Linked DNA regions of Luteipulveratus mongoliensis. The protein of the gene in region 2 interacts with the protein of the main gene of each other region in a pairwise test. Links are inferred from orthologs where the notes say so. Each region holds a gene or a part of one and is shown on either strand. Other genes may lie near its edges. The genes, in order: ftsZ and rlmN.

What was found.
Region 1: the proteins of rlmN (region 2) and ftsZ interact in binary tests that used the Escherichia coli proteins (3 or more experiments, as listed by UniProt). The link is inferred for Luteipulveratus mongoliensis from one-to-one orthologs.

The regions. Positions count from the first base shown.
Region 1 is NZ_CP011112.1:3,623,234-3,633,027, reverse strand. Bases 86-3,005 are described here. They hold ftsZ (cell division protein FtsZ), read left to right. Parts: upstream 86-871; coding sequence 872-2,140; downstream 2,141-3,005. Other genes in these bases: VV02_RS17270 (YggS family pyridoxal phosphate-dependent enzyme), read left to right, coding at 2,929-3,005; pgeF (peptidoglycan editing factor PgeF), read left to right, coding at 2,145-2,888; VV02_RS17285 (cell division protein FtsQ/DivIB), read left to right, coding at 86-621. Outside these bases: more of VV02_RS17285, read left to right, coding at 1-85; more of VV02_RS17270, read left to right, coding at 3,006-3,642; VV02_RS27195 (cell division protein SepF), read left to right, coding at 3,719-4,246; VV02_RS17260 (YggT family protein), read left to right, coding at 4,308-4,586; VV02_RS17255 (DivIVA domain-containing protein), read left to right, coding at 4,676-5,755; VV02_RS27360 (TraR/DksA family transcriptional regulator), read left to right, coding at 5,957-6,892; lspA (signal peptidase II), read left to right, coding at 6,865-7,644; VV02_RS17240 (RluA family pseudouridine synthase), read left to right, coding at 7,641-8,573; dnaE (DNA polymerase III subunit alpha), read left to right, coding at 8,665-9,794. UniProt on the Escherichia coli protein: Essential cell division protein that forms a contractile ring structure (Z ring) at the future cell division site. The regulation of the ring assembly controls the timing and the location of cell division.
Region 2 is NZ_CP011112.1:2,481,813-2,491,463, reverse strand. What follows is about bases 2,487-5,263. They hold rlmN (23S rRNA (adenine(2503)-C(2))-methyltransferase RlmN), read right to left. Parts: upstream 4,570-5,263; coding sequence 3,403-4,569; downstream 2,487-3,402. Other genes in these bases: VV02_RS11905 (phosphatidate cytidylyltransferase), read right to left, coding at 4,571-5,263; VV02_RS11915 (LysE family translocator), read right to left, coding at 2,713-3,360; VV02_RS11920 (SH3 domain-containing protein), read right to left, coding at 2,487-2,596. In the rest of the region: VV02_RS11935 (AAA family ATPase), read right to left, coding at 1-427; VV02_RS11930 (hypothetical protein), read right to left, coding at 558-1,001; VV02_RS11925 (LOG family protein), read left to right, coding at 1,160-2,254; more of VV02_RS11920, read right to left, coding at 2,273-2,486; more of VV02_RS11905, read right to left, coding at 5,264-5,467; frr (ribosome recycling factor), read right to left, coding at 5,489-6,055; pyrH (UMP kinase), read right to left, coding at 6,103-6,876; VV02_RS11890 (low temperature requirement protein A), read left to right, coding at 6,959-8,233; VV02_RS11885 (alpha/beta hydrolase), read left to right, coding at 8,378-9,418; tsf (translation elongation factor Ts), read right to left, coding at 9,490-9,651.

The DNA.
Region 1 (9,794 bases), 1.1 Mb from region 2 along the record:
CTCGTCGCGTTCAGCCCGGCGATCGCTGTACGTCAGGTCAAGGTCGAGGGTGCATCAGCGGCGTTGGAGCAGCAGGTGAGGCAGGCGACGAGGTCGGCGATGGGCCGACCACTCCTGCGGACGGACCCCGCCGGCGTACGACGGTCGGTTGCCTCACTTGGACCGGTCCGGGACGTGCAGGTCACCCGGTCGTTCCCCTCGACCTTGGTCGTCCGGGTGACGCCACGGACGCCGGTCCTGGTCGTCACCGGACCTGATCGGATAGGTCACCTGGTCGACGAGAACGGCCTGTCGTACGCACGGACCGATCCCACGTCCGCTGCTGGCTTGCCCGTCGTCCCGCTGTCCCAACCCGTCAGTGCGGCCAACCAGCCCGGCCTGCGTGCCCTCGCCGCGGTGATGGGCGCGCTGTCGGCCCAGGAGCGCGGCACGGTGACCCAAGTTCAGCTCGACCGAGACGGTGCGGTCTCGTTCCACCTGGGCCGGCTGAAGGTCCAGTGGGGGGATGCCACGCAGTCCGATCGCAAGGCCGCGGCGCTGCGCGTCATGGCGCCCCAGGTGGCCGCGATGAAGGCGACGTCGCTGGACCTCAGTGCACCGGACCGCCCTGTGCTCTCCTAGCGAGGACGGGCCTGCGCCGCAGGTCGCGAGGGCTGTGACGGCGTCACGCTCGCCATGAGGTTGAGACTCGTGCTTGTCCAGAGTCGTCGCGTAGCATGCCGAAATCCGCCCACTGGCTCGTGCACGCGTGTCGTACCCACGGCTGCACAACGGGACGCGACATGATCGGCGTACGAGTCACGCTGGCAGCTTGTGGCTCTACCAGAGGTCAAACCCTCGATTACCAACGCTTTGCGAAAGGCCCTCACTCGTGGCAACTCCCCAGAACTACTTGGCCGTGATCAAAGTCGTCGGCATCGGCGGGGGTGGCGTCAACGCCATCAACCGGATGATCGAGGTCGGCCTCAAGGGCGTGGAGTTCATCGCGATCAATACCGATGCGCAGGCCCTGCTGATGAGCGACGCCGACGTCAAGCTCGACGTGGGTCGCGAGCTGACCCGCGGACTGGGCGCCGGCGCCGACCCTGAGGTCGGCAAGAGGGCTGCCGAGGACCACGCCGAGGAGATCGAGGAAGTTCTCAAGGGTGCCGACATGGTGTTCGTGACTGCCGGTGAGGGCGGCGGCACGGGCACCGGCGGCGCTCCGGTGGTGGCCAAGATCGCCAAGGGCATCGGTGCCCTGACCATCGGCGTCGTGACGCGCCCGTTCACCTTCGAGGGTCGCCGGCGCGCCAACCAGGCCGATCAGGGCATCAACGCACTCCGCGAGGAGGTCGACACCCTGATCGTCATCCCCAACGACCGGTTGCTGTCGATCAGCGACAAGAACGTCAGCATGATGGACGCCTTCCGCAGTGCCGACCAGGTGCTGCTCTCCGGTGTCCAGGGCATCACTGACCTGATCACCACGCCGGGCCTGATCAACCTCGACTTCGCCGATGTGAAGTCGGTCATGCAGGGTGCCGGATCCGCGCTCATGGGCATCGGCTCCTCGCGCGGTGAGGACCGCGCGGTGCAGGCCGCCGAGCTGGCCATCTCCTCGCCGCTGCTCGAGGCGAGCATCGACGGCGCGCACGGCGTGCTGCTCTCGGTGCAGGGCGGCTCCGACCTCGGCCTGTTCGAGATCAACGAGGCTGCGCGGCTGGTCCAGGAGGCCGCCCACCCGGAGGCCAACATCATCTTCGGTGCCGTCATCGACGACGCGCTCGGTGACGAGGTCCGCGTGACCGTGATCGCTGCGGGCTTCGACGGCGGCTCACCCCAGAAGCGCGCCGACGACCGGGCCCTCGGCCAGATCCAGGGCGGTCCGACCCGCACGCAGCAGGCGCCGGCGTCCACCGGCAACCAGCCGGCGCCCGCCGCGCCGCCGCAGCAGTCGACCCCGGGTCAGGTGCCGCCACCGGTCCAGGTCCCGGCACCCGCGCCCGAGGCAGCGCAGCCGCCCGTCCAGGTCGTGCCCGACCAGGCCGAACCGCCCACGGTTCCCGGCCAGGTGCAGCAGGGCAGCGCCGCTCGTCCACCCCACGAGGTCACCTTCGAGGACAAGGATGACCTGGACGTCCCCGACTTCCTGAAGTGACCGCATGATCGCCTGGCACGACCAGGTCGGCGGGTCCGGCGCTGCGAGGGTCGACCGCTACTTCACCGATGTCTCCGGGGGCGTGAGCGCGTCCCCCTACGAGGGCTTGAACCTCGGCGCACACGTCGGCGACCGGCCCGAGGACGTGGAGCGCAACCGTGCCCTGCTCGCCGAGGCCGTCGACGTACCCGCCGAGCGACTCGTCTTCATGAACCAAGTGCACGGCTCCTCGGTCGAGGTGATCACGGCGCCGCGCGCGGCGGAGGCCCCGCCGTCTGACGGTGTCGTCACTCGGACCGCCGACCTGGCTCTTGTCGTACTCGTCGCGGACTGCGTTCCCGTGCTGCTGGCCGATCCGGTTGCCGGGGTCGTGGCCGCAGTGCACGCCGGGCGACCCGGCATGACCGCCGGCGTCGTGCCCGAGACCATTCGTCGCATGCGCGAGATGGGCGCAGGCACCATCCACGCTGCCGTGGGTCCATCGGTGTGCGGCCGTTGCTACGAGGTGCCGGCCGAGATGCGCGCGGGTGCGGGGACCGTCACCCCGAGTGCGTGGACCGTGAGCTGGGTGGGCACGCCGGCCATCGACGTCGCGGCCGGTGTCGTGGGGCAGCTGGCCGACGCCGCGGCCGAGGTCGAGTGGGTGCCGGGCTGTACGCGTGAGTCGCCTTCCTTGTACTCCTACCGTCGCGATGGTCGCACCGGTCGCTTCGCGGGCGTCATCGTGCTGCGCGGCGAGAAGTCTTGATTCGCAACGCTGTTCGCGACCGTACGACGGTGGGAGATGCGTGACCGAGGACCAGCGGACGGCCGAGCTCAAGGCCGGCCTCGAAGTCGTGGATGCTCGCATTCGCTCGGCCTGCGCGGCCGTCGATCGCGACCCTGAAGGCGTCACCCTCGTCGTGGTCACCAAGTTCTTCCCGGCAGCCGATGTCACTCGCCTGCACGACCTCGGCGTACGCCACATCGGTGAGAACCGGCATCAGGAGGCCGCGGACAAGGTGGCTGAGCTCGACCCACGGACGCGGGCGGACCTCACGGTGCACTTCATCGGTCAGCTGCAGAGCAACAAGGCAGCTGCCGTGACGTCGTACGCCGATGTCGTCCAGTCCGTCGACCGCGCCAAGGTGGTCGCGGCCCTCGACCGCGCCGCGGCCCAGCGTGACCGGCGCTTGTCCGTGACGCTGCAGGTCGACCTGGCGGGCTCCGATGCCGCACGAGGCGGGGTCGCACCGCACGAGATCGGGGCGCTGGCTGACGCGGTCGCCGACTCGGCACAGCTGGACCTGCGCGGCGTCATGGCCGTGGCGCCGCTCGGTGCGGACCCGGCGCCGGCTTTCGCCCGGCTGCGGGAGCTCGCCGAGGACGTACACCGTGAACACCCCGACGCGACCTGGATCTCCGCGGGGATGAGTGGCGACCTCGAGGCAGCGGTGGCGGCCGGAGCGACACACCTGCGTGTCGGAAGCGCAATCCTCGGTTCCAGACCGGCCCTTCGGTAGCGTCGAGAACGGACGACGACGCACATCCTGGTCGCCGCGAGGCGGTCCCGGGCACGAAGGATCCAAGGAGCAGGACATGGCTGGCGCGCTGCGCAAGACGATGGAGTACCTCGGACTGGCCGAGGTCGATCCTGCCCACCCTGAGGTCCAGGGCCGTCGGGACGACTACTACTACGAGGACGACCAGGGCGACTACTACGACGACGAGCCCGCCTACGAGCGCGAGCCCGTCATCGAGCACACCGCCGAGGTGACCCCACTGCATCAGCGCTCCGGGGTCGCGCGACCTGTCCGCGAGCTGCACGACTCGGAGGTGGGCACCTTGAGCCGCATCACGACCATCCACCCGCGGACCTACAACGAGGCCAAGAACATCGGTGAGAGCTTCCGTGACGGGGTCCCGGTGATCATGAACCTCAGCGACATGGACGACAACGACGCCAAGCGGCTGGTCGACTTCGCCGCCGGTCTGGTCTTCGGCCTGCATGGCTCGATCGAGCGGGTGACCAGCAAGGTCTTCCTGCTCTCGCCGTCCTCGGTGGAGGTCGCGACCTCCGGCGGCGAGCCGGCCAAGTCCACGCGCGGGCTCTTCAACCAGTCCTGACCGCGGTTTCGGGCCGACCCCGCCGACAGGCGCGGTCGGCCGTCCCGCACACTTGCTGCCTATGACCGCCGTGCGCGCAGTCCTCTCCCTCCTGCTCTACCTCTTCTTCATCGTGCTCATCGCACGACTCGTCCTGGACTGGATCCAGGTGCTGGCCCGTGAGTGGCGCCCGCGTGGGCCGGTTCTGGTCATCGCCGAGGTCGTCTACTCGATCACCGACCCCCCGCTGAAAGCGTTGCGACGGGTCATCCCACCCCTCCGTCTGGGGCAGATTCGCATCGATTTGGCGTTCCTCGTGCTCGTGCTGACTGTCTCTTTGCTGCTCCGTCTTCTAAGGTGAGGACGACAGACATTCGTTAGGTCGGCCGGTCGCGCGCTGAAGCATGTGCGCAGCAGCCGGCCACACCGTGGTTTCCGAGGTGAGCACAGATGGCGTTGGCGCCTGAAGACGTAGTCAAGAAGGAGTTCACGAAGCCCAAGGGTTTCGGTCGTAGCGGTTACGACGAGATCCAGGTGGACGACTTCCTCGACGAGATCGTCGTTGAGTTGCGTCGGCTGAACGCTGAGAACGAGGACCTCACCTCCAAGCTGGAGGAGTGCCGTCGCTCCAAGGGTCTGAGTGGCCGGGAGCAGGCGGGGGCCTCGCCTTCCTCAGGAGCGTCCGCGGTCCCCGGGCTGACGCCCGTGGCGGCCGGTGGGCGTGACGCCGACAAGGTTTCCGGTGACTTGTCCGCGGCGCAGGACCGCCTCGCGGCGGTCAAGGCCGAGACGGCCCGTGCCGAGGAGTCGGCCCGCGCGGCCAAGGATGCACAGCAGCAGGTCGAGGCCCAGGCCAAGCAGGCCCAGGACCGACTTGTCGCGCTGCGCAACGAGATCGAGAAGGCCGAGGCGGCCGAGCGCGATGCGCGTCAGCGTGCAGAGCGGGCCACCGCCACGGCCAACAGTGCTGGCCAGCAGGCCGCGGCACCCGCAGCGTTCGCGCCGCCATCGCCGCAGCAGCCGCAGACGACAACCGCCGACAGTGACGCGGCCGGCGTCATCGCGCTGGCTCAGCGACTGCACGACGAGCACGTCTCCGAGGGGCAGTCGACGCGTTCGCGGCTGATCTCCGAGGGTGAGCAGCACCGCGACAAGGTCGTCGGCGAGGCCACCAGCAAGCGTGATGACCTGCTCAAGCAGGGTCAGTCCAAGTACGACGAGCTGATCCGCACCGCGCAGGCCCGGCACGACGAGCTCATCAGCGTCGGCCAGAACAAGCACGACTCGCTGATCAAGGATGCGACCGACCGGTCCAACACCATGGTCGGGGACGCCGAGAACAAGAAGTCCACGATCCTCAGCCAGCTCAACACCGAGCGTGACCGGCTGACGTCGGACATCGAGCAGCTGCGGACGTTCGAGCGTGACTACCGCACCAAGCTCAAGGGCTACATCGAGGGCCAGCTCAAGCAGCTGGACCACGCCCCGATCGACAGTGAGAAGGGCGCCGGCAACATCGCCAAGGCCTGATCGCGCGTACGACGGCGCCTCACCCTGAGGGTGGGGCGCCGTCGTCGTCTCACCATGTGGGCACGGTTCTAGGTCAAGAATTTCCCAGCATGCGGCCGGTCGCCGTTGTTCGATGACGGGCCGTCATTTATCCTCTGCCGGTACATCCGCTCACGCCTGAGCCTGGGGGGCGAAGCGTCCAGGACGTACCGAGAGGATCCGATGGCTGTGAAGAAGGATCAGGGCACGTCCGAACCTGCGGGTCTCGGCGGCAGAGTCAGCCGCGCGCTCAAGAAGGCCGTACGCCGTTCCTCCAGCCCGGCTGCGAAGGCCGCCAGTGCGCCCGCCAAGACCGCGAAGGCGCCGGCTGAGAAGGCCGCTGCGAAGGTTCCGGCCAAGAAGGCGGCGCCTGCGAAGACACCGGCCAAGAAGGCTCCGGCGAAGAAGGCGGCTGCCGAGGCACCCGCCAAGAAGGCTCCGGCGAAGAAGGCCGCGGTCAAGCAGGCTCCGGCCAAGAAGAGCGCTGCGAAGGCACCGGCCAAAAAAGCTCCTGCGAAGGCGCCGGCCACGAAGGCGGCTCCTGCGAAGGCTGCCGCCAAGGCACCGGCGAAGAAGGCTGCAGCCAAGAAGGCCAGCGCACGTACCGCGTCATCCGCACCGATCAACCCGAGCGAGGTAGATGTGTCGATCAAGGGCCCCGCCGCCGAGGATGCAGCGAAGAAGTCCCCCGCGAAGCCGGTCAAGAAGGCGGCCAAGGCCGCACCGGCGAAACTGAAGGTGCGCGGCGATGAGAGCCCGTGGACCACCAAGGAGCTGGACGAGGTCCGCGCGCAGCTGACGGAGGACATCGAGCGGCTGAACGCTGAGCTGTCCGACATCGAGCTGGAGATCATCGGCCTGATGCAGGACAGCGGTGACGGCGCCGGGGACGACCAGGCCGATGCCGGCACCAAGACGTTCGAGCGTGAGCATGAGTTCACCGTCGCGCAGAACTCACGCGAGATGCTGGAGCAGTCACAGCGGGCCATGACCGCGATCGACGACGGCACCTACGGAATCTGTGAGAACTGCGGAAATGCGATCGGCAAGCTTCGCCTTCAGGCCTTCCCGCGTGCGACCCTGTGCCTGCCATGCAAGCAGCTTCAGGAGCGCCACTGAGCGCGACACGGGACGGATCCACCGACGATGCCGAGTCGGAGGAGCGTGCTGTGCCGCCTGAGAGTCCGAGCGCCACACCGAGTCCAGACCCGTCCGCTGACGAGTCGCCCGTAGCACCGGCTGAATCCGTCGAGGCGCCCAAGCCGGGCCTCGCGGTGCGCAAGGTCGTCCTGCTGGTGGCGGTCGCCGTCATCGCCTACCTGCTCGACCAGGGCAGCAAGGCCTGGGTCGTGAGCGCTCTCGACCCAGGCGATCCGCACGAGGTCGTCGGCAGCCTCCTGCGACTACGGCGTACGTCCAACCCGGGTGCGGCTTTCTCCATCGCGACCAACGCGACCTGGGTGCTCACCGTCGTCGCCTGCTGTGTCATCGCAGCGACCGTCTATGTCGCGCGCAAGCTCCGCAGCCGCGCGTGGGCCTGCGCGCTCGGGCTCTTGATCGGCGGAGCACTCGGCAACCTCACGGACCGGTTCTTCAGGTCACCAGGCGGTGGCAAGGGCCACGTCGTCGACTTCCTCGAGCTGCCGCACTGGCCGATCTTCAACGTCGCCGACATGAGCATCGTCAGCGCGGCCGTGCTGATCTGCATCCTGGCCTTCATCGGCATCGGCGTGGACGGCACGCGCGTCTCACCGGATGAGGATGTCTCCGATGACCCCGACAGCGACGCCGCCTCGGACGATGCCGAGGACTCAAGCAGCACCGATGGCGACGAGGAGCCCAAGCCGCGACAGGGTTCCACTCGGCTGTGAGTGATGTCAGGGCGTTGTCCGTGCCCGACGGACTCGAAGGCGAACGTGTCGATGCGGCCGTAGCCCGGCTGCTCGGCTTCTCGCGGACCAGAGCCGCCGAGCTGGCAGCCGAGGGTGCGATCTCGGTGGACCACAAGCAGGTCGGCAAGTCCGACCGGGTCAGCGCCGGGCAGTGGCTCGAGGTGCAGATGCCCGAGCGGGTCGGACCGCGCCAGCCGGAGGTCAAGCCGGTGCTCGTGCCGGGTCTGAAGGTCATCCACGAGGACTCCGAGATCATCGTGGTCAACAAACCTCTCGGTGTCGCGGCGCACCCCAGCGTCGGCTGGGACGGCCCAGACGTGGTCAGCGGGCTGGCTGCGGCCGGCTACCGCATCTCGACCTCAGGCGCCGCCGAGCGCCAGGGCATCGTGCAGCGACTCGACGTCGGGACCAGCGGCCTCATGGTGGTGGCCAAGAGCGAGCGCGCCTACACGGTGCTGAAGCAGGCGTTTCGCGACCGCACGGTCGAGAAGACCTATCACGCGATCGTGCAGGGGTTGCCCGATCCGGTTGTCGGCACCATCGAGGCACCGATCGGTCGGCACCCGGGTCACGACTACAAGTTCGCCGTGATGACGTCCGGGCGCCCGAGCGTCACCCACTACGAGGTCATCGAGGCCTTCCGTTCCGCGTCCATGCTCAAGATCCACCTGGAGACCGGGCGTACGCACCAGATCCGGGTGCACTTCTCCGCGCTGCACCATCCGTGCGTCGGCGACCCGCTCTACGGATCGGATCCCACGGTGGCCAAGAAGCTCGGGCTGGACCGGCAGTGGCTGCACGCCGTCGAGCTGTCCTTCGAGCATCCCGGCAGCGGCGAGTGGGTCACCTACACCAGTGACTACCCGGAGGATCTGCAGCGCGCGCTGGACCGCATCCGCGAGCTCTGATCCCGCGCTCTGGCAAGCGCATTCGTCACTCCCATCACAACCCCGCGTGGCTGGTCTGGGCTGTCGGTACGCGGACGTAGACTCGCTCGCGATGAGCGACCAGGCACCCTCCCCGTCCAGCGACAGCTTTGTGCACCTGCACGTGCACACCGAGTACTCCATGCTGGATGGGGCGGCCAAGAACAAGGCGCTGTTCGCCGAGGCCGAACGCCTCCAGATGCCGGCGCTGGCGATGTCCGACCACGGCAACATGTTCGGTGCCTACGAGTTCCAGGAGATCGCCAAGGACACCTCGGTCAAGCCGATCATCGGCATCGAGGCGTATGTCGCACCGAGCGACCGCAAGCTGCGCAAGCAGGAGTACTGGGCAACGGGCGGGCAGCGTACTGCTGGTGGCGACGCCGACGGCGAGGGTGGCAAGGACATCTCCGGTGGTGGTCGCTACACCCACATGACGATGTGGGCGCAGAACGCTCAGGGGCTGCGCAACCTGTTCCGGTTGTCCTCGTTGGCCAGCTTCGAGGGCTACTACATGAAGCCCCGGATGGACCGCGAGATCATCTCCGAGCACTCCAGCGGCATCATCGCGACGACGGGCTGTCCCTCGGGCGAGGTGCAGACGCGGCTGCGCCTGGGTCAGTACGACGAGGCGCTGGCCGCAGCGGCGGCGTACCAGGACATCTTCGGCAAGGACAATTACTTCCTCGAGCTGATGGATCACGGTCTGGACATCGAGCGCAACGTGCGCCACGACCTGGTCAAGATCGCCCGCCAGCTGAGCATCCCGCTGCTGGCGACCAACGACAGCCACTACGTCACCGAGGCCGACGCCGACACCCACGACAACCTGCTCTGCATCGGCGTCGGCAAGAACAAGGACGACCCCAACCGCTTCAAGTTCAACGGCTCGGGCTACTACCTCAAGTCCGCTGCGGACATGCGCGAGCTCTTCCGCGAGCTGCCGCAGGCGTGCGACAACACGCTTCGAGTGGCCGAGATGGTGGAGTCGTACGACGACGTCTTCACCTTCGTCGACCGGATGCCGTCGTTCACCGTGCCGGAGGGCGAGTCGCAGGGTTCCTGGCTGCGCAAGGAGGTCGAGCGCGGGATCCACCTGCGCTACGGCGACAACCCCAGCCCCGAGGTCCTGGAGCGGGTCGAGACCGAGTTCAAGGTCATCGAGCCGATGGGCTTCTCCTCCTACTTCCTCGTCGTCGCCGA
Region 2 (9,651 bases):
AGCCTGGTCGCATCACGGGGCCGCTCCACACGACCTCCCGCTTGATCTCCGGGTCTCGCAGAAACGCCGACTCGTAGCCCGGCGCCTGAACGGGAAGGCCCAGATCGATCAGGTAGCCGAAGTCGTCCGAGGCGAACCCGAGCTGGAGACTGATCGGCCCCTTGCGCTTTGTGCCCTGGACCTCGTGGCCGCGCTTGCGAGCGCCGTCGAGCGAGGCCGGTCCTGCCCACAGGGCCGAGGTCAGACCTCCCTCGCGGGCCAGCGACCCGATGACCTCACCGCGGCTGCACCCGGCCAGCAGGCGCAGCGCGCGGTAAAGGCTGGACTTGCCGCTGCCGTTGGGACCGGTCACCACGTCCAAGCCGTGCAGCGGCACGACCACGTCACGCAGAGACCGGTATCCGGAGACGGCAACGGTCGTCAGCATGGGCTCAACCTAAAGCCCGGGTCCGACGAGACGACGATGCCGGACCGAGGGAGCCTGCGACGACGCCGGACCGAGGGAGCCTGCGACGTCGGCCGGAGGAGGAGTCTCGTCCAGAAGACTCAGGTGACGATCAGGCGGCGCAGTTGTCCCAGAGCGCCAGGTCCGCGCGGACCTTCTTGGCGACCAGGCCACAGCCGATCTGGTCGGTGCCCAGGTCGCGAGCGGTCCAGCCCTTCGACGTCTTGTGCAGCAGCACCTGGGCGGGGTCGACGTCGCTGTTCTTGGGCTGGATCAGCGCCGAGGCCCAGGTCGGGTTGACCGTGGACACCTTGATCTGGCTCACCACGATCCCGGTGGGCGGCACCTCACCGAGCAGCGGGCTGCGCTCGATGGCGCGCACGATCGCGGCCTTGGTGGCCGCATTCGGCGTGGTCGACGCCGGCGTCTTGGCCATGACGACGTACGAGGTCGCGGCCTTCGGCGCGGACGTGGCCGCCGAACCCGTGTCGGCCATGGACAGCATGCCTGCGCCAACGGCGGCGGTGAGGGCAATGGTCGTGACAAGACGCTTCATTGGTCGTGCTCCTTCTGCGGCCTTTCGACCGCGGTCCCCGAGTGATGCCGACATCTCCGTCGGCACCCGGTCAGACGTGCGAGGTGCGAAAGAGGTTGGATACGACAGTGATCGCGTCACCGGACCGTGATGAAGTGTCCACCAGGCAAGATGTCGCCATGCCGAGCACCGAGATAGAGACTCTTGATGCCCTGAACGAGGTACTGGAGTCAGGGCGCTCATTGCAGGGCCTGCGCCTGCAGGGACTGGACCTCACCGGACCCGAAGGCGCCCTCCTCCTCGCGGGCCACGCACACGGACTGGTCGTGCTCGGCGGCAAGCTCACTCCCGAGCTGGAGCACGAGCTGCGTCTCCAGGGCGCCACCATCTTTCCGACCGACCCGTCGGCGCCGATCGACCCCTATCGCGCGCGGCTCTACGACCCGACCGAGCTGTACGCCGGTCTCCTCACCGAGGGGTACGCCGCCACTCCCGACGCGCGCGCGTACGCCTGGTCGCGCGATGCCCACCTCACGCGGGACGCCTTCGTCACACTGCTGCGCGCGATCCATGACCACTCGATGAGGGACTCGCTCGACGAGCTCATCGAGGGACGTCAGGTCGTCGGCGTGATGGGCGGTCACGCCGTCGAGCGCGGCAGCACGGCATACGCCCAGGCGGCCCAGCTAGGCCACGCCCTGGCCGACCGCGGTCTGCTCGTCGCCACCGGTGGCGGTCCGGGCGCGATGGAGGCCACCAACCTCGGCGCGATGTGCCTGACCGAGGCCGCGCTGGCGGACTCACTCAACCGGCTGGCGGCCGTCCCGTCGTTCCGGCCCTCGATCGAGGCGTGGGCGCGGTTGGCCTGGGACGTGCGCCGCGACCACGCGGCAGATGGTCCGGCACGCAGCGTCGGCGTACCGACCTGGTTCTACGGGCACGAGCCGCCCAACCTCTTCGCGACCGCGGTGGCCAAGTTCTTCTCCAACGCGCTGCGCGAGGACATCCTGCTGGCCCGTTGTGATGCCGGTGTGCTGGTCCTGCCTGGTGCGGCTGGCACGGTGCAGGAGATCTTCCAGGTCGTCACGCGGCTGTACTACGCGCAGGACGAGGCCACGGCACCACCGCTCGTGCTGGTCGGGCGCGAGCACTGGACGCAGCAGGTGCCGGTCTGGGACCTGCTCGTCGCGCTGGCCAAGGGTCGGCCGATGGCCGACTCGATCCACCTGGTCGACGGGCCCCGAGCAGCCCTTGAGCTGGTCGGGACCCGCTGAGCAGACGGGCGCGATCGATCAGGGAAGGGCGAGGTAGTCCGCCGCCATCCAACCGGTGACCCTGGTGCCGCCGTTGTTGCCGTAGCCGTACATCCAGTAGTGGCCGCCCGCGCTCTTGCCCGACGAGCAGATGTGCACCGTGGTGCCGCGGTAGAGCAGACCAACGACGGTGGATCCGTTGGGAGCGTTGCGGACGCGCAACGCGGACGCCGTCACGGTGCTGGTGGAGTTGATCGTGCACGAGGCCAGGGTCGCGCTCGATGGTGCGGCCGACGCGGTACTCGTGGCCGCAAACGTGAGGCCGGCGCCGAGCACGCAAGCCGCAGCGATAGTGCGCTTCATGTCGATGTCCTTAAAACGGAGGGGCTTGGGATGAGGACAACCATCCAGAGGGCCTCTACGAGATCCCTACACACTCGCTACATTTCCTGCCGGCCCTTGGTCTCGATACGCCTCCGCTAGCTGCGCTCGGCAGCCGCCATCGTCGTACCGAGGCCGATCATCATGAGGCCGCCGGTCGCACCGAGCGTGTCCAGCCGCTTCGGCTTGCGCGCGAACCAGTCCCGAGCCTTGCTCGCACCCAGCGCCCAGATGGTGTCGGACATGATCGCGACCCCACAGAACACCAGGCCCATGAGCATGATCTGCAGACCGCTGTGACCCGCGGAGGAGTTGATGAACTGCGGCAGGAAGGCGACGAAGAAGACGACGGTCTTGGGGTTGGTCGCGCCCACGACGACACCCGTCCAGACCGACCGCGACCCCGATCGGTGCGTGGCGGCCCCATCGTCCTGCTGCTCCATCGCCGCCCGTGCGTCACTGCGGTGCCGGATGGCCTGGATGCCCAGCCACACGACGTACGCCGCGCCCGCGAGCTTGAGGACGGAGTAGACCGTGGCGCTCGCCGCGACCACCGCGCCGAGGCCGACCGCCACCGCGATGATCTGGACCTGGAGGCCGAGCGCGTTGCCGAGCACGGACAGCAGCGCGTCACGCCGACCGACGGTGAGGGCGCGACCGATCGTGAAGAGCAGGCTCGGTCCCGGGACCTGGATGAACAGGATCGTGGCCACGACGAAGGCGAGCCACTGGCTGGAGCTGGGCATGGAAGCAGTGTCGCTCGGCGGCCGGAGCGGCGCGAGGAGTATTCAGGCGGTGGACGCCGCGAGCTGCCCGCAGGCGCCGTCGATCTCCGAGCCGCGGGTGTCGCGCACGGTCGTCGGGACGCCGTGTGAGCGCAGCCGCTCGACGAAGTTCTGCTCGACGCCGCGTCGCGAGGCCGTCCACTTCGACCCGGGTGTCGGGTTGAGCGGGATCGGGTTGACGTGCACCCATCCCTTGCCGCGCTGGTTGAGCTTTTGGCCCAGCAGGTCGGCCCGCCAGCCGTGGTCGTTGATGTCCTTGATGAGGGCGTACTCGATGGAGACCCGACGGCCGGTCGCCTTGTAGTAGCGGTACGCCGCGTCCAGGGCCTCATCGACCGTCCAGCGGGTGTTGATCGGGACGAGCTCGTTGCGCAGCTCGTCGTCCGGTGCGTGCAGCGACAGCGCGAGCGTCACCGGGATGCCTTCGGCGGTCAGCTTGTCCATGGCCGGCACGAGCCCGACCGTCGACATGGTGATGCCGCGAGCCGACATGCCCAGGCCGTCGGGTGCGGGATCGGTCAGCCTGCGGATGGCGTTGATCGCCTGGCGATAGTTGGCCAACGCCTCCCCCATGCCCATGAACACCACGTTGGAGACCCGCAGCGGCGAGTCGACCTCGTCGTCCCCGGCATCGCCGGCCAGGTCACCGTGGCGCAGTGCACGCGCTCCGGCCACGACCTGCTCCACGATCTCGGCCGTGGACAGGTTGCGCGTCAGGCCCTCCTGGCCCGTCGCGCAGAACGGACAGTTCATGCCGCAGCCGGCCTGACTGGAGATGCACATCGTGACCCGACCCGGGTAGCGCATCAGCACCGACTCGACCAGCGCACCGTCGAACAGCCGCCAGACCTGCTTGATGGTCGCGCCCTTGTCGGCGCGCAGCTCACGCACGGGAGTCAGCAGCTGTGGCAGCAGCCCGGAGACCAGCTCCTCGCGGGCGGCCTTTGGGAGATCGGTCATCTCCTCCGGGTCGGCGACCAGCCGCTCGAAGTAGTGCGTGGACAGCTGCTTGGCTCGAAAACCCTTGTGCCCCAAGGCTTCCACGGCCGCCTTGCGCTCGCCGGGATCGAGGTCCGCGAGGTGCTTCGGCGGCTTGCCGCGCCGCGGAGCGGAGAACGTCAGCTGGCCGGGCGTCGGACGCCGGCTCGGATCGGGCAAGTCAGTGGTCATGTCAGCTCACGAACTGGGTCAGGACGGCCCACGTCACCGGAGCGGCGAGCAGGAGGGAGTCGAGTCGGTCCATCAGGCCGCCGTGACCGGGAATGAGATTGCTCATGTCCTTGATGCCGAGGTCGCGCTTGATCATCGACTCGCACAGGTCGCCGACCGTGGCCGCGACCACGACGAGCGCACCGAGCAGTGCACCGGCCCACCAGTCGCCGTCGAGCGCAAACATGACGCAGACGGCACCGGCGACGATGCACGAGACCGCGGAGCCGGCGAAGCCCTCCCAGGACTTCTTGGGACTCACCGTGGGCGCCATCGGGTGCTTGCCCGCGATCACACCCACCGCGTAGCCGCCGATGTCGCTGGAGATGGTCACGATGACGAAGGTGACGATCCGCGCGACGCCGTCGTCGGGCTCCAGCAGCATCATCGCGAACGCGACCAACGACGGGACGTAGAGCGTGATCAGCACACCGCCGGCCACGTCCTTGACGGCATCGGGACTATTGGCCTCTGCGGCGCCCCACGCGAGGATGGCCAGCACTCCGACCACGATGGCCGGGGCGAGGACTCGGGGGCCCCAGACGTACGCGACGACCGGGATCGCGACCGACGCGGCCAGCGTCGGGATCGTCGGCGGGTGGACCTTGGCCTTCGACAGCGCGTTCAGCAGCTCGAACACCGCAACCATGGAGGCCGCCGTCGCGAGCACGACGAACAGCTCCTTGCGCACGAGCAGGGAAGCCAGGACGAGAGCACCGAGAAAGAGGCCGACACCGATGGCCATCGGCAGGTCGCGGCCTGCCTTGGGCGTCGGGTTGGACGTGGTGCCGGGAGTGGAACCAGTCACCCCGCCGCGCGCTTCGCGACGGGATGCCGGGCCGGGAGTCGCGGCGGACATGAACGAACCTGCTGCGGGTCCTCAGACCTCGAGCAGGTCGGCTTCCTTGCCCTTGAGGAGGTCATCGATCTGCTCGACGTACTTCCGGGTGGTCGCCTCGAGCTCCTTCTCACCACGCGCACCGTCGTCCTCGCCGACATCGCCGTCCTTCACGAAACGGTCGATCTCTTCCTTGGCCTTGCGCCGGATGCTGCGGATGGACACCTTGGCGTCCTCGCCCTTGGACCGGGCCAGCTTGATGTAGTCCCGGCGGCGGTCCTCGGTGAGCTGGGGAAGGATGATGCGGATGACGTTGCCGTCATTGCTCGGGTTGACGCCGAGGTCGGACTCACGCAGCGTCTTCTCGATCTCAGTCATCGCGCCCTTGTCGAACGGCTGGACCAGAATCGTGCGGGCTTCCGGCGTCTGGAAGGACGCCAGCTGCTGCAGCGGGGTCGGGGCGCCGTAGTAGTTGACCGTGAGCTTGTTGAACATGGCCGCGTTGGCTCGACCGGTACGAATGCTCGCGAAGTCTTCCTTGGCGACCTCGACGGCCTTTTCCATCTTCTCTTCGGCCGCGAAGAGGCTGTCGTCGATGCTGCCGTCCATGGTCGTGCGACTCCCTTGATTCGGTTGAGCGAGGTGTGTACGACGGATCAGGCCGGCGCCACCAGTGTGCCGATCCTCTCACCTTGCAGGGCACGGGTGATGTTGCCCTCGCCCTCCATTCCGAAGACGACCATCGGCAGCTTGTTCTCGGCGCAGAGCGCGAACGCGGTCTGGTCCATCACCCGCAAGTCCTTCTCGACGGCTTCCTGGTAGGTCAGCTCTTCGATCAGGGTGGCGTTGGGGTCCTTCTTGGGGTCGGCGGTGTAAACCCCGTCCACACCGCTCTTGCCCACGAGCACGATCTCGCACCGGCTCTCCAGCGCGCGCTGCACGGCGACGGTGTCGGTCGAGAAGAACGGCATGCCCATGCCGGCGCCGAAGATCACGACCCGGCCCTTCTCCATGTGTCGGATGGCCCGACGCGGGATGTAGGGCTCGGCGACCTGGCCCATCGTGATGGCGGTCTGCACGCGGGTGTCGATGTCTTCCTTCTCGAGGAAGTCCTGCAGCGCCAGGCAGTTCATGACGATGCCGAGCATGCCCATGTAGTCCGCCCGGACCCGGTCCATGCCCTTGGTCTGCAGCTCGGCGCCGCGGAAGAAGTTGCCACCGCCGATCACGACGGCGATCTGTACGCCTGAGCGTGCCGCGGCCGCAATCTGCTGCGCGATGCTCTTGACGACATCCGGGTCGACGCCGACCTGCCCGCCGCCGAAGACTTCCCCAGAGAGCTTGAGCAAGACCCTCGTGTACGTACGGTCGGTCTCAAGGGTCACGTCGCCTCCAGCGGTGCGTGTGCAGGGATCGACGCAGTCTTCCATACCTACGGCGGTGGTTCGTCCACCCACCGCGCCCCGGGGCCCATCATGGTGCCGACCCGCATCACTTCACGAAGGGTGGCCGATGTCCGCCGAACCAGCCATGCCCACGTCCCTCGCGCACCGCCTCTCTCCCATGCGTGGCCGGGACCCGCACGAAGAAGGTCGGGCCTCGACCCCGCTGGAGCTGCTCTTCGACCTCACCTTCGTGGTCGCGTTCGGTAAGGCCGGCGAGGAGATGGCCCACGCCATCGCGGCCGATCACCTCTCGGTGGGTCTCGTCGGGTTCGGCTTCGCGATGTTCGGCGTCATCTGGGCGTGGATCAACTTCTCGTGGTTCGCCTCGGCGTACGACACCGACGACTGGATCTACCGCGTCACCACGATGGTGCAGATGGTCGGTGTGGTGATCCTCACGCTCGGCCTGCCGCGGATGTTCGCGTCTCTGGAGCACGGCGACCACCTCGACAACTCGGTCATGGTGCTCGGCTACGTCGTGATGCGGGTGGCCATGCTGGCGCAGTGGCTCCGGGCCGCGCGACAGTGCCCAGGGGACATGCGCGCATGCCTGACCTATGCGGCCACCCTCGTCATCGCCCAGGTCGGCTGGATCTACACCGCTGTGGCGGACCTCCCGACGGGCGTGTTCTTCCTCGTGGCGGCGCCTCTCATCCTCGTCGAGCTGGCTGGCCCCGCGATCGCAGAGACGCGTATGGGCGGCACACCGTGGCACGCCCACCACATCGCCGAGCGCTACGGCCTGCTGGCCATCATCACGCTCGGCGAGGGCGTCATCGGGACCGTCGCATCGGTCGGCGCGACCTCGGCCGGCGGCTGGGACTCCGGTGCGGTCTACGTCGCCGCAGCCGGTATCGGGCTGACCTTCGGTATGTGGTGGGTGTACTTCGTCATGCCGTCCGGGACGGTGCTGCACAGGCACCGTGAGCGATCCTTCATCTGGGGCTATGGCCACATGCCGCTGTTCGCCGCGATCGCCGCCGTGGGTGCCGGACTGCACGTGGCGGCGTACGTCGTCGAGCACGAGCACGGTGCGCCCGAGGCGGGCTTCGTCCATATCGGTTCCCTCGGCGCCGTCGTGGCGGTTGCCGTCCCGGTTGCCGTGTTCGTGCTGCTGGTCTACGCGCTCTACACCTATCTCGTACGCCGCTCCGACCCGCTGCATCTCGTCCTGCTCGTCGGGACCGCCGTGGTGATCGCACTCGCGATCTGGCTCGCCGCGCGCGATGTCTCGATGAGCGTGTGCCTGCTGGTGCTGATGGCCGCGCCGCTGGTCAGCGTCGTCGGCTATGAACTACTCGGACACCGGCACCAGGCTGAGGCGCTGGCCGGCGACGAATGAGCGCCTCAGTCTCCAGATGTTCGAACAATGTTTACGGCACTCGCCAATATTGGATAAACATTTACGCGCGCAGTGGTGACACGGGCCTAGCCGTGGGATCTGCTGGGTACAGCACCGATTCCCTGGACCGAAGGTGGACCCGAAATGACAGACCGTCGTACGCCTCGTCGTACCGCTCTCGTGGCTGCCGGAGCCGTCGCCCTCATCGCGATCGGCTCGGCTCCCGCCCGTGCTGCTGACTTGCCGCCGCTGAAGAACGGGCACAACATCACCGTCGGCGAGGTCTTCGGGCCGGAGAAGCTCGGCCTGAGCCGGACGTACGAGATCACCATGACCGACCCGAACGCCGACGGGAGGGTGACGTTCCTCGGCCAGCTCGCGGTGCGCGTCACCCTGCCCGAGGACTACCTCACCTCGAGCAAGACCTACCCGACCCTCTACCTGCTGCACGGCCACGGCGGCACCGAGCAGCAGTGGACCGGCGCACCCGGCGACGCCGAGAAGATCGCCGCCGGCAAGGGCGTCATCCTGGTCAGCATCGAGGGCGGCAAGGCCGGCTGGTTCACCAACTGGGTCGACCAGTCAGCCGGCGCCCAGAACTGGGAGAAGTACCACGTCGACGACCTGATCCCCTGGATCGACGAGAACTTCCGGACCAAGCCGGACAAGGCGCACCGGGCCATCGCCGGCCTGTCGATGGGCGGCTACGGAGCGCTGCACTACGCGTTCAAGCACCCCAACCTGTTCAACCACGTCTCGAGCTACTCCGGCGGAGTCGACCTGGAGGACCAGGCCATCCGTACGGCCGTGACCGGCAGCCTCGTCCAAGAGGGTCTCCCCGCGCTCGGCGCGTTCGGCAACCCGATCTGGCCGTTCGACACCGTCTGGAAGAGCGAGAACCCCGTGCGGCACGCCGACCAGCTCCGCGGCGTCGGCATCTCGCTGTACGCCGGCGACGGCCTCGGCACAACCGACCCGGTCAGCGCCGTCATCGAGCGCGGCGCAGGTAACGCCACCAACACCCTGGCGGGCCGGCTGACGGCGCTTGGTATCCCCCACTACTGGGAGATGTACGGGCACAACGTGTCCTACGGCGGCTACACCTGCGACGGCGGCCACAACCAGGGCTGCTGGAACATGGCGCTCGCCAAGGACATCGGCAAGATCATGGCCGACATCTCCTAAGCCCCCGCAGACGCACGTACGCCGGCCGCCCGAGTGGGCGACCGGCGTACGTGTGTGGTGCGTGAGTGAGGTCAGACCCCGACCTTGAACCGAGCGAAGCCGGTCACGGTCGCGCCCGCTTCCTCGGCCACCTTGGCGACGGTCTTCTTGCTGTCCTTGGCGAACGGCTGCTCGAGCAGCACGTTGTCCTTGAAGTAGCCGTTGACCCGACCCTCGATGATCTTGGGCAGCGC